Regions from separate parts of the Mesorhizobium sp. WSM4806 genome, predicted to be linked through region 1. Evidence: riboswitches for the same ligand, from Rfam matches in the RefSeq annotation. Region 1 holds a riboswitch; each other region holds the start of a gene.
What was found. A riboswitch is a leader RNA that binds a small molecule or an ion and turns the genes downstream of it on or off. The one in region 1 is predicted to bind cobalamin.
Positions count from the first base shown of each region.

Region 2: another riboswitch for cobalamin. It lies ahead of AC0L2M_RS25850 (aromatic ring-hydroxylating oxygenase subunit alpha); the one in region 1 lies ahead of metE (5-methyltetrahydropteroyltriglutamate--homocysteine S-methyltransferase).
Region 3: another riboswitch for cobalamin. It lies ahead of AC0L2M_RS04250 (CbtB domain-containing protein); the one in region 1 lies ahead of metE (5-methyltetrahydropteroyltriglutamate--homocysteine S-methyltransferase).

Region 1 is NZ_JBVVQZ010000025.1:44,480-48,836, forward strand. Features, by position in the region: gene metE (5-methyltetrahydropteroyltriglutamate--homocysteine S-methyltransferase) at 1-1,386, opposite strand, end outside; cobalamin riboswitch at 1,502-1,700, opposite strand; gene AC0L2M_RS30140 (adenosine kinase) at 2,094-3,086, opposite strand; gene metK (methionine adenosyltransferase) at 3,195-4,357, opposite strand, start outside.
Region 2 is NZ_JBVVQZ010000019.1:39,167-43,523, forward strand. Features, by position in the region: gene AC0L2M_RS25825 (ABC transporter ATP-binding protein) at 1-565, shown strand, start outside; gene AC0L2M_RS25830 (DUF680 domain-containing protein) at 756-992, opposite strand; gene AC0L2M_RS25835 (DUF680 domain-containing protein) at 1,067-1,291, opposite strand; gene AC0L2M_RS25840 (DUF680 domain-containing protein) at 1,359-1,565, opposite strand; gene AC0L2M_RS25845 (hypothetical protein) at 1,953-2,075, shown strand; cobalamin riboswitch at 2,072-2,274, shown strand; gene AC0L2M_RS25850 (aromatic ring-hydroxylating oxygenase subunit alpha) at 2,388-3,635, shown strand; gene AC0L2M_RS25855 (FAD-binding oxidoreductase) at 3,659-4,357, shown strand, end outside.
Region 3 is NZ_JBVVQZ010000002.1:337,787-342,143, forward strand. Features, by position in the region: gene cbiB (adenosylcobinamide-phosphate synthase CbiB) at 1-299, shown strand, start outside; gene cobO (cob(I)yrinic acid a,c-diamide adenosyltransferase) at 485-1,099, opposite strand; gene cobU (bifunctional adenosylcobinamide kinase/adenosylcobinamide-phosphate guanylyltransferase) at 1,101-1,598, opposite strand; gene AC0L2M_RS04245 (CbtA family protein) at 1,621-2,385, opposite strand; gene AC0L2M_RS04250 (CbtB domain-containing protein) at 2,415-2,594, opposite strand; cobalamin riboswitch at 2,632-2,840, opposite strand; gene AC0L2M_RS04255 (heparan-alpha-glucosaminide N-acetyltransferase) at 3,269-4,261, shown strand; gene AC0L2M_RS04260 (methyltransferase family protein) at 4,258-4,357, shown strand, end outside.

The sequences.
Region 1 (4,357 bases):
CGCCCTGCGCACCCCGGGCGTCTGCGGGAAGGACCCGATGGTCGTCGTCGGGAACGGCGGCAGGCGGAGCGTGTCGGCCTGGACTCTCGAGCGCTTGGCAAATGCGCTCTTTCGTTGCTTCATGACGCCGTCAATGCTGCTAATTCGACCGTGGACGAGCGGATCATGGACCTTTGTAGACATTGCGCGCGCGGCGGCCGCCTCGGCAGAAGCTTTCAGTGCGCCTGCTACGGCCTCCCTGCCTTCGGATAAGGCTTGGGCCAGCACAAGCAGCTCTTCACTCTTCTGGGCGGCAAATGCCAGCCACGAACTGACATCCACATCGAGCGCGGTCTCCATCCGCAGGTCCATCGGCACATGAAGCATCGAGCAGGAAGGCGCAATCTCGACGCGATCCAGCGGCCAGCCGGCAACGATCGGCTTGATGCGGTCGAGAATGGCAGCCAGATTCGCGCGCCAGACGTTGCGGCCGTCGATCAAGCCAAGTGAGAGCACCAGATCCTTCGGTGCGAGCCGACCAACCGTCTCCAACTGCTCGGGAGCGCGCACGAGGTCGAGATGTAGGCCCGCCAGGCGCAGCGAAAGCGCGGTCTCCAGATTGTCTCCCAGCGGCCCGAAATAGGTCGCCAGCATAATTTTCAACTTGGGCGCGGCTTTCGACAGCTGGCCGTATGTGAATTCGAAGGCAGCTCGTTCGTTCGGGTTAAGATCGAGCACAAGCGCCGGCTCATCAATCTGCACCCAGTCCGCCCCCGAGAGCTCCAGCGTCCGCAGGAGTTGCTCGTAGACGGGCAGCAGCCGCGGTAGGAGCGCTATCGGATCGAAACCCTGGTCGGGAGACTTCGCCAGCTTGAGGAAGGTGACCGGTCCAAGGATGACCGGGCGTGTATGGATGCCAAGCTCTTTTGCCTCCAGAAAGTGATCGACTGGGTTCGTCGACGAGAGGGCGAATGTCTGATCCTGGCTCAGCTCCGGCACGATGTAGTGGTAGTTAGTGTCGAACCATTTGGTCATTTCCATCGCGGTTACGCGCTGCCCCTGAACCGCATGCCCGTGACTGGCGTGTCCACAACCCGCAGTATCGCCTTGCGTCCCGCGCGCCATCGCGAAGTAGATGTCGAGCGGGACCTCGCCGCCCGTCCAGCCGTAACGAGCTGGCACGGCGCCGACCATTGCTGCGGTGTCGAGCACATGGTCATACAGTGAGAAGTCGTTCGACGGGATTTTCGACACGCCGCGATCATGCTGCTCGCTCCAGCTGGCGGCACGGAGTGCCTTCGCCGTCGCGAGAAGGTTGGCAGCAGAAGATTTTCCGGACCAGTAGCTTTCGAGCGCGAATTTCAGTTCTCGCCGGCGACCGACACGCGGCATGCCAAGCGTTGCTATGGGAACTTGCTGGGAGACATTCATTCCATACCCCGATGGTTGGGGCGGGGACAAGGAAGGCGCTAGCAGGCCGGCATGAACACCGAGCTGCCGCGGCCACCAGACACCCCGCCCGTGGACGTTGTTCACCGTGGCAGGTCTCCTGGCTCGCGGGTCACAGCCTCTGCCCCGTCTTCCCGGGGCAGGTCGCCCAGTGACATTGGTGGGTTGGCTCGCCGCTTACAGTTGCGGGGGCAGCGCCGGCATTGCACCGGTTTCCCTCTTAGCTCCGCTACGGCAACACCTTGCGGAGAACCACGACATGCGGACAATCGCAGCAGCTCGCATTGTTGTCAATAACGTATAAAGAAATGTTTATGTGTTTATGTGAACTGTTTACCTGCGGCGCGTTCCCAAGTCGCAGGTCGCCGTAGAGCTGAGCCTTCTGCGCCACTCTCCGGTCTGCGCAGGCTGTGCCTCGCCGCTCGGGCAATCTGCCATTTGTACGATTCCGTCCCAAAACGAACTTCGTCAAAAATGGCGCGTGTTGGCCATTCATGATCGGGCGGCAGTACTGGCCCGAAGTGCGACAAGTCCTGAGCCTCAACAACCAGAAATTTGGAGAAAAACCGCCATCCTTCTCGGACTGGTACGCGTTCGATTTACACGCGCTCGTCTGGACAGCCTGCACAACAGGAAGGTGGGCAACACGTGGCGGAAATGCCGCCCTACAGCGAACCCGCCTGTTCAGCCTCGCGGCGCAAATTCTGCCGGGGTCTGGGGCCGATCTGCTGGATCACCAATCCGGCCGCCAGTGAGCCAAGGTCGCCGCAGGTCTGCAGGTCGCGGCCTTGCGTGTAGCCATGCAGGAAGCCGGCGGCATAGAGATCGCCGGCGCCTGTCGTGTCAACCAGTTCCTTGATCGCGGTCGCCTTGATCACCACGGTCTCGCCGCCGCGCACGATCACCGAGCCCTTTTCAGAACAGGTCACGGCGGCGATCCTGCAATCCGTGCGGATCTGCGCCAGTGCCTCGTCGAACGAGGCGGTCTGGTACAGCGACTTGATCTCGTGGCTGTTGGCAAACACGATGTCGACGGTGCCCGAGCGCATCAGCTCCAGAAACTCCTCGCGGTAGCGGTCGACGCAGAACGAATCCGACAATGTCATCGACACTTCGCGCCCGGCTGCGTGGGCGAGCTTCGCCGTCTGCCGGAACGCTTCCTTGGCGCGCGGCGGGTCCCACAGATAGCCCTCGAAATAGGTGACGGCGGCGCCCGACGCCTTGTCCGCCTCGACATCCTCCGGACCGAGCTCGACGCAAGCGCCGAGATAGGTGTTCATCGAGCGCTCGCCGTCCGGCGTGACGAAGATCATCGAGCGCGCCGTCGGCGGTTCGCCATCGAGCGGCCTGGTGTCGAAGGCCACGCCCTGGGCGTGCATGTCATGGGCGTAGATTTCGCCGAGCGTGTCGTTCGAGACCTTGCCGAAGAAGGCGGCGCGGCCGCCGAAGCTGGCGACGCCCGCCGCCGTGTTGCCGGCGCTGCCGCCGGAGGCTTCGATGGCCGGGCCCATGCGGCTGTAGAGCAGCTCGGCGCGCCTCGTGTCGATCAGGTTCATCGCGCCCTTGATGATGCCGTTCGTCTCAAGGAATGCCTCGTCGCACTGGGCGATGATGTCGACAATGGCATTACCGATACAAAGCACGTCATAGTCCAGCATCTATTCATATCTCCGCCAAAAACCCACCCTCTGCCGCGCCGGGCGCGGGCGGGTTTTTGCAGGTGTGGAATGGAGTTGCCGTATGCCGCTGCATCCAACATCGGCGCATCACGCTGCTGCCGGTCCTGCCTCACGCAGCAGGTCCTCAGCTCTGTCCGTCCTTTCCCACGTGAACTCCGGCTCTTCGCGGCCGAAGTGTCCGTATGTCGCGGTCTTGCGGTATATTGGGCGTAAGAGATCAAGCATCTTGATGATGCCTTTCGGTCGAAGATTGAAAAGCTCAAGAACGACGCGCTCGATCCTTTTTTCGTCGATCTTTGCGGTTCCGAAGGTATTGATCAGGATAGACACCGGCGCGGCCACACCGATCGCGTAGGCAAGCTGAACCTCGCAGACATCCGCAAGGCCGCTTGCAACGACATTTTTTGCGACGTACCGCGCCGCATAGGCGGCCGAGCGATCAACCTTGGACGGGTCCTTGCCCGAAAAGGCGCCGCCGCCGTGACGCCCCATCCCACCGTAGGAATCGACGATGATCTTGCGTCCGGTGAGCCCGCAGTCGCCGCGCGGCCCACCGACCACGAACCGGCCTGTTGGATTGACCAGGAATCTTATCCCCGTCGTATCCAAGTCGTGGGGCAAGACCGGCCTTATGATCTCCTCAATGACGCCTTCGCGGACTGTGGCTTGTGAGACCTCCTCGTCATGCTGCGTCGACAGGACTATGGTATCAAGCGCTACCGGGCGCAAACCCTCATAACGGACGGACACTTGAGATTTAACGTCCGGGCGAAGCCAGCCAAGGCGTCCGGTTTGGCGCACCTCTGCCTGTTTTTTTGTCAATTCGTGAGCGAGTTGGATTGGCAACGGCATCAATGTTTCGGTCTCGTTGCACGCATACCCGAACATGAGACCCTGATCCCCCGCTCCCTGCTCGAGATCCTGCCCTCGTCCCTCGTCGACGCCCTGGCTGATGTCAGGCGACTGCTCGGTCAAGGCCAAGATCACGGCGCAACGCCGGCCGTCAAAGCCGATCGCATCGTCGTCATATCCAATGTCCAAGATGATATCGCGGGCAACTTGGCTGTAGTCGATCTGCGCTTCGCTGGTGATCTCGCCAGCCAGAACGACCATCCCTGACTTCACCAACGCTTCACAAGCAACACGAGCCGTAGGATCCTTGCGGAGGATCGCATCGAGGACGCCATCTGAGATATTGTCGGCCATCTTGTCGGGATGTCCCGCGCCGACGGATTCGGAAGAGAACACGA
Region 2 (4,357 bases), on a different contig from region 1:
GCCTGCTACAACGATGATCTACGTCACCCACGACCAGGTCGAGGCGATGACGCTGGCCGACCGCATCGTGGTGCTCAAGGAGGGCCATATCGAGCAGGTCGGCACGCCGATGGAGCTCTACAAGAGACCCGGCAATCTGTTCGTCGCCCAGTTCATCGGCTCGCCGGCCATGAACATCCTGCCGGCGACGATCGACAAATCAGGCGACCCGACCATCGTCAGTCATGTCGGCGGGCGCAAGGCGACGGTGCCGATCGCCACGCCGGCGTCGGTGAAGGGCGCTTCGGTGAGCTTCGGCGTGCGGCCGGAAGATCTGACGATCGCCACCGGTGCGGATTATCTTTTCGAGGGAACGGTGGATTATGTCGAGCAACTCGGCGAGGTCCAGCTCGTCTATGTCGACATCGGCCGCGCCGACCTGCCGCTGGTCACCAAGCTGCCAGGCAATGTCGGGGTCAAGCGCGGCGCTGCGCTGCGGTTGAATGCCGATGCCGGCGACCTGCATATTTTCGATGCCGACGGACATTCATTCACGCTCCACAAAGCGGAAGCAAAGGCAGCCTGAGAGCAGCAGCCGAACTGATGGATGTTTGGTGACCCAAAAACGAGAGCGGCGGGCAAAGCCGCCACTCTTGTGCGTTCCGGTCGCTGTTAGAGCGACGTGCGTCCAAGTGGACGCACAAAGGTACGCTCCAACACTTTAACCCTGCGCATCGTGCTTTCCGAAAATCGGAACCGATTTTCGGGCCGATGCGCTAGCGGCCGAACAGGTTCCGGTCGCTGCCCTGCGGGGCGGACTTCTGTACGTCGCCCGATGAGTTGAGCAGCTTGTAGACCGGCGAGCCGGTATTGCGTACCGAAGAAGTCTGCGTGTTGTCGACGTTGATGGTCGCCTGCTTGTTGATGTCGGTTCTGCCAAAGTTGTCGCTACCGGCAAAAGCGCCGCCCGCAGCAATCAAAAGCGCGGCGGCGGTAAGAACGATCTTCTTCATTTTCAAAATTCCTGGATTTTCTTGGTTCCGCCAGCCCGGCGGGCAAATGCCGCCGCCGCTGTTGGAACGAACTGTTAGTTGTTGCCGAACAGGTTACGGTCGCTGCCGTTGACGGGTTTCTCGTCAGCCGGAACCGGATTCTGCGCCGAAGCCGAATTCCGAAACGAAGCCGTGTACGAGTTGCTGTCGACCGCAGCGGCCGGCTGGTTGGCGCCGTTCGATCCAAAGTTGTCGCTGCCGGCAAAAGCGCTGCCGGAGATGGCCACAATGGCGGCGGTGGCAAGAATGAGCTTCTTCATTTCAAATACTCCTGAGTTCCTCAGATCCCGAGCGGCGGACCGCCACTTTGCTGTTTGGGACCAGCTGTTAATTGTTGCCGAAAAGGTTGCGGTTGGCGCCCTGGCCAACGGGCTGCTTTTCAGCGTGAGCCGGCGTCTGGACAGAGGCCGTATACGAGCTGTCGACCGCGACGGCCGGCTGGTTGGCGGCGTTGGACCCATAATGGTCGCTGCCGGCAAAGGCGCTGCCGGTGATGGCCAGAGCGGCGACGGCAGCAAGAGCGATCTTTTTCATTTTAGTACTCCAGTATCTTGGTCTTCAGTCCGTCTAGCGGCGTGTCTTGGGAGGATGCGCGCGTCGTTCGGATAGCCCCGATGTGGGAAGGCCATTCGGCGGATTCCAATCACGAAGTTGTTCCGTGTGGAACAAGAATCTACACCTTGAAATTGTACCAGAGGCATCTACCACTATGGTTTTATGGTTCGTTTCAATATCTTATGCCAAATTTGCCGTTCGACGATTTGACGGATTGGCGGATCTGCGTTCACTGCGTGCTGCACGCATTGTCAACAGAAACGAACCGTTCGGTTCGATTTTAGAAGCGGCTAATAGTCACTTTTGTAAACTGTTAACCTTCCTGGTCTCCGCCGCGGGTCGGTTTCGATGTCACGGCAGCCGACAATGGCCGCCGACAAAGCGGGTTTCAGCCCTGCAGATAAAAACCTGCAGGTTTCGCCGGCGGTGTCGCGCCGCATGGATACGATGTCGCTTTCATGCCGGCAGTCAGCCGGCCGGCATGATTAGATCACGCCATCTCAGGTGCCGCTTGGTGACGACGAAGCGGAGAATTGGGAAGCCGGTCAGAACCCGGCGCTGCCCCCGCAACGGTGGTGGAGTTCAAGTCGCAACGGGAGACCACTGGGCCACAAGCCTGGGAAGGTGTCGCGACGAGTCCGCAAGGACACTCCAGAGCCCGGAAACCAGCCCGAGATTTTCAGACTCGACTGATCGCGGTGGGCGGTCAAGAGGTGGATGATGCACGTCCGGCCCTGTCGCCGGCGTGCAAACGGTCCTCCCTCCATCACCACCAGTTCAGTCCTTACACGAGGACAGGACATGGACGCGCGCAACGACATGCTGAGGCTCTTGCACGGCCGCAGGCAAGGCTATTCGCTCGAGCAGCCCTTCTACACCGATCCAGATTTCTTCAAGCTCGACATGGAGCTGATCTGGTATCGCGACTGGCTGTTCATCGGCCACGATTGCGAGTTGCCGAAATCTGGCAGCTATATCACCGCCCAGATCGGCGACTATCCGGTCGTGCTGGTCCGCGACCAGCAAGGCAAGATCAATGCCTTCCACAATTCCTGCCGGCATCGCGGCAGCCGTGTCTGCAATGCCGACAAGGGCACTGCGGCGAAGCTGGTCTGCCCCTATCACCAGTGGACCTACGAGCTGGACGGCCGGCTGTTGTTTGCTCGCCAGATGGCAGACGGCTTCGACAAGAGCCAGTTCAGCCTGAAGCCGGTGGCTTGCGAAAGCGTTGGCGGCTACATCTTTATCTGCCTGGCCAACGAGCCGGCCGACTTCGCGCCGATGCGCGCCATGATCGAGCCTTACCTCCTGCCGCACCGGCTGCGCGAGGCAAAAATCGCCTTCGAATCGACCATCGTCGAGAAGGGCAACTGGAAGCTCGTCTGGGAGAACAACCGCGAGTGCTACCATTGCGCCGGCAACCATCCGGAACTCTGCAAGACATTCCCGGAAGCGCCGACCGTCACCGGCGTGCAGGGCGCCGACAGCGATCCAGAGATGCTCGCGCACTGGGCGAAATGCGAGGCGGCGGGCTTGCCGAGCAAGTTCCGCATCGATCCGGCCGGGCAGTATCGCGCCACCCGCGCGCCGCTGCTGCGCGACGCCGTCAGCTACACGATGACGGGAAGACGCGCGGTGAAGAAGAACCTTTCCGACAGCGTTTCGACCGACCGTATCGGCTCGCTGCTGCTCTATCACTATCCGACGAGTTGGAACCATATCCTCGGCGATCATGCCGTCACCTTCCGCGTGCTGCCGATCAGTGCCACGGAAACGGCCGTCACCACCAAATGGCTTGTCCACAAGGACGCGGTCGAAGGCGTCGATTACGACCTCGCCGAACTCACCCATGTCTGGACCGAGACCAACGACCAGGACCGTCGCATTGTCGAGGAAAACGCCTTCGGCATCCTGTCGCCGGCCTATGAGCCCGGCCCCTATTCGGAACTGCATGAGGGCGGCGTCATCCAGTTCGTCGAATGGTACGCCTCCTTCATCGGGCCGCGCCTTGCCGAGGCCGGGCGGCCGGCGCTGCGCAGCGTCGCCTGAACGAGGTCAAGGGGATGAATGCGATGACGGACCTTGGCCTCTACCGCCATCTCGACGAGATGGCGCCCTGGAACGACAGGCTCCAGGTGCTGGAAGTCATCGGCGTCAGCGACGAGGCGCCTGACGTGAAGACCTTCACCTTCCGCTCTGACAACCAGACCTGGTTCCGCTACAGACCGGGGCAGTTCGTGACGCTGGAACTGCCGACCACCGAGGGCCCGATGATGCGGACCTATACGCTGTCGTCCTCGCCGTCGAGGCCGTTCTCGATCGCGGTGACGGTGAAAGCGCAGGCCGGCAGCCTCGGCACCCGCTGGATGTTCGACAATCTGAAGCCCGGCGTTCACGTGAAGGCCTATGGGCCGGCGGGCGACTTTTCGCTGCACAGCCATCCAGCGGCCAAGTATCTGTTCATTTCGGCCGGCTCAGGCGTGACGCCGATGATGTCGATGCTGCGCTGGCTGAACGACTGCGCGCCATGGACAGATGTCGGCTTCGTCAACTGCGCGCGAAAGCCCGAGGAGATCATCTTCCGCAAGGAGCTCGAGCTGCTCGGCAGCCGCATGCCGGGCCTGACGCTCGGCTTCATGATCGAGGAGCGGTCCAGCCGTGAGGGCTGGTTCGGCCATATGGGCCGGATCGACGCGATACGGCTGCCGCTGCTGGCGCCCGATTTTCGCGAGCGCGAAATTTTCTGCTGCGGCCCCGACCCGTTCATGCGC
Region 3 (4,357 bases), on a different contig from region 1:
TCCTCGTCAAAGACGCCGATGCCGGCAACGCCTGGCGCACCGTGCGGCGCGACGCGAAAAAGCACCGCTCGCCCAATGCCGGCTGGCCTGAGGCGGCGATGGCCGGCGCGCTCGGCCTGGCGCTGGCCGGGCCGCGCTCCTACGACGGCGTCATGGTCGACGACGCGTTCATGGGCGAAGGCGGCCGCCGCGATGTCGAGAGCGTGGACATCAGACGAGCGCTAAGACTCTATCAGGTTGCCGACTTTCTGCTGATGGGACTGTTCGGCTTGCTGTCGGTGATCGTCATCGTTGCGTGACGTCCACTGTGCGGCCTTTCCTTCTCCCCTTGTGGGAGAAGGTGGATCGGCGCGCAGCGCCGAGACGGTTGGGGTGTTGGACGGAGTGCTGTCGGTGCCAAGCTAGAACACCCCTCATCCGACCTCGCTTCGCGAGAGGCCACCTTCTCCCACAAGGGGAGAAGGAAGAAGAGGCGAACGAAACCTCAAAACTCTATGCCTTGCTGCGCTTTCACGCCGGCGGAAAAGTGATGCTTCGTAACTCCCATCTCGGTGACCAAATCGGCCGCCTCGACCAGCGCCGGCTTGGCGTTGCGGCCGGTGACGACGATATGCAGGTTTTCGCGCCGGCCCTTCAGCGCCGCCACCACCGTGTCGAGATCGAGATAGTCGTAGCGCAGCGCGATGTTCAACTCGTCGAGCACCAGAAGGCTAATCGATGGATCGGCCATTAGCTCGAGCACCTTGGCCCAGGCAGCCTCGGCGGCGGCGATGTCGCGCTTCAAATCCTGCGTTTCCCAGGTAAAACCCTCGCCCATCGTGTGCCAGACGACCCGGTCGCCGAAAGCGGCAAAGGCGTCCTTCTCGCCGGTATGCCATTTGCCCTTGATGAACTGGACGACGCCGACGCGCCTGCCGTAGCCGAGCATCCTCAGCGCCAGCCCGAAGGCGGCAGTGGTCTTGCCCTTGCCGGGCCCGGTGTTGACGATCAGCAGTCCCTTCTCGACCGTCTTGGCCGCGACCTCGGCGTCCTGCACCGCCTTGCGCTTGGCCATCTTGGCGCGGTGGCGTTGCTCGTCCCTGTCATCGATATCGGTCATATCACTTCACCTTGAGCGGCAGTCCCGTCACCATCAGCAGCACCGTGCCGGCGACGGCGGCGACCTGCTGGTTGAGCCGGCCGGCGGCATCGCGAAACCGGCGGGCAAGCGCATTGTCAGGCACGATGCCCTGGCCGACCTCGTTGGAAACCACGAACCACGGCCCGCGCGGCCGCGACAGCACATCCGCCAGCCCTCGGCATTCGGCCTCAATGTCGCGTTCGGCCAGCATATGGTTGGACAGCCACAGCGTCAGGCAGTCGATCAGGACAGGCCGGCCGTCAGGCAGCGCCCCGATCGCGCCGACGAGATCGAGCGGCGCATCGATCGTCGTCCAACCGTCGCAACGCCGCGCTCGGTGCAGCGCGATGCGTTCGTGCATCTCGTCGTCATAGGCTTGCGCCGTGGCGATGTAGGTCCACGGCGCTGGACAGGCCGTCACCAGGCTTTCGGCATGCGCGCTCTTGCCCGAGCGTGCACCGCCGACGACCAGGGTCAGCTTGCTGCCTGGAGCAGCGCGATCAGGCAAGGCTGTCGCGCAGGCCGGTTGCGGCGCCGGTCAAGCGGCCGCGCACCACGCCGACGACAGCGCCGAGCACCAGCCAGAACACCAGATTGGTCAGCGTCACCGCCACCACGAACTGGTGGTGCAGGCCTTCCGGGATCGGCGATTCGAAACTTTCGGGCTGCGGCGCGCCGACAATATGCGGCGCGACGATCAACGCTACGGCAAGAAGGGCCAGCGGCAGCGATTTGCGAAAGGCGAGCAGCCCGAGACCGGCAGCCGTCGCCACCACGGTCGCCGTCCACCAGATCTGGCGCTGGGCGAAATCGGCCGCCGGCATCGCCGGCAGTTCGGGCGGCAGGCCGAGGTTCGGGGCCAGCGTGAACACCGCGAAGCCGGCAAGGCCCCAGAACAGGCCCTGTCGCCAATTGCCGATGCCGCCGGCGAATTCCGAAGCGGCGACCAGGATCAGCGCAAAGCCGATGCCGGTGACGACGTTGGCAACGACGTTGAAAGCGAAGCGCTCGAAGCCATCGGCCGGCGCCCAGCCTTCCTCTTCCGCGGTGGCTGCTTCAGCCGGCACGGCGCTGCTCATGGCATTGCTGCCTGCTGCGGCCGGCGACAAACCATGGTCATGCGTGTGACCACCGCCGGCCTGTTCGTAGACTTCTGCCTTGAGGATGAGTGGCACGGTGGCGTAGGCCTGCATGCAGGCCAGAACGACGCCGGCCACTAGCCCTGCGATCGCCGCGATGAACACGACGTTGCGAAACAGTGTCATGGTGTCAGCCCCTCGTCAGTGGCCCCCCGTCAGTGGCATGGAAAGCCCATCGAATGGCGATAGTCGTGAGCGGCATTGTGGACCGCATCGATATGCGAGAAGCCGACAAAGCCCATGACGAAAACGCCGAGAAATGCAGCAAGCGCCAACTGCACAAAGCGCGACTGCGAGGAGACGGAAGCGCCGAGCGAGACGGAAGCGGTATTCATGTCTTGTCCTTTCGCCCTCCACCCGAGGGCATAGAAGTCAGTTCTCCTGTCGCCGGCAGGTCTCCTGGCTCGCGGATCAGCGCCCTTCCCCACCTTCCCGAAGAAGCTCTTCCCGAAGAAAATCTTCAGTGGCATATGGAGAGGACTACCGCACACAGTTGCGGGGGCAGCCACGGCATCGGGCGAATTTGCCCCTACCGCATTCCCTCTTGGTTCCAAAACGGAACCGACGACGGCTGCGACTATAGGCAGAATCGCCGCGCCCGGCAAACCAAATTCCGCCAGCTAGCAGCGCGAATGCGCCGTGCCGGCAGACCAGCTTGGTTCCTCGACGCCGCGATCTTGACAGGTTGAAAGCCGATCGTCCGCGCTGCCGCTCACCTGCCTGCCGGCATCCTCTCCCCGTAGAACGGGGAGAGGGGGCGCTGTCATCGATGGTTTCGCCAATCACCAGCGTTGCAAGAAGGGCGCCGGCGTTGCGGCCAGCTTCTTTCGCCCCGTTCACGGGGAGAAATGCCCGGCAGGGCAATGAGGGGCGGCGCCGGCCTCGACCACTGGCTGCGAGCGGCATACGGCGCTTTAGCCTAAGCCCTGGGCATCAATGGGCCCTGTCTTCTTTTGTCCGGGGCAACCATGATAGTCGTCTTGCAGCACTGAATCAGAATTGCGAGACCATGACCATTCCTACGCCGGCCGTTCAGGACCGATCCAGGCGCATCATCGCCATCGACGTCGCCCGCGGCATCGCTTTGCTTGCCATGGCGAGCTACCATCTCACCTGGGATCTCGAATTCTTCGGCTACACCGATCCCGGCCTGACCGCCTTTGGCTGGTGGAAATTCTACGCGCGCTGCATCGCTTCGACCTTCCTGTTCCTGGTCGGCGTCAGCCTGTTCCTCGCCCATGGCAAGCAAATCCGCTGGAACGGCTTCTGGAAACGCTTCGCCATGGTCGGCGGGGCGGCGCTCGCCATATCGGCCGCCACCAGGCTTGCCACACCCGACAGTTTCATCTTCTTCGGCATCCTGCACGAGATCGCGCTCGCCAGCCTGCTCGGCCTGGCGTTTCTGCGGCTGCCGGCGCTGCTGACGCTGGTTGTCGCAGCTTTCGTCATCACCGCGCCGCTCTACCTCAGGTCCGAGATCTTCGATCATCCGGCCCTGTGGTGGGTCGGCCTGTCGGCAACCAACCCGCGCTCCAACGATTATGTCCCGCTGTTTCCATGGTTCGGCGCTGTGCTTGCCGGCATCGCAGCGGCAAAGCTTGCCTTCGCCTCCGGCATGCTGACGCGGCTGGCGGGCCTAACGCCCGGCCGCTGGACTAATCCGCTGGTCTTTATCGGCCGGCACAGCCTCGCCTTCTATCTGATCCACCAGCCGGTGCTGATCGGCTCGGTCTGGCTGACTTCGCAAGTCATGCCGGCAGCCGTCGAAACCAGGCAGGTCACCTTCCTAAAAGAATGCCAGGCATCGTGCGAGCAATCGCGCGACACGGAGTTCTGCAGCAGCTATTGTGTCTGCATGCTCGATACGCTCGAGGGCGAGGCCACGCTTGATCGGCTCTACCGCAACGACCAGGCTGCTGAATGGAAGGCGCATCTCGACGAACTCGCCGGCGCCTGCACTGCCAAGGCCGACGGCACTTTGATGGAGGGAGGAGCACAATGACCGACCATCAGCAGAAACCGGGCCAACAGAAACCGGGACAGCAAAAACCGGGGTTTATACCGTGGCCGCCGCTGATCTATGTCGCGGCCATCGCCG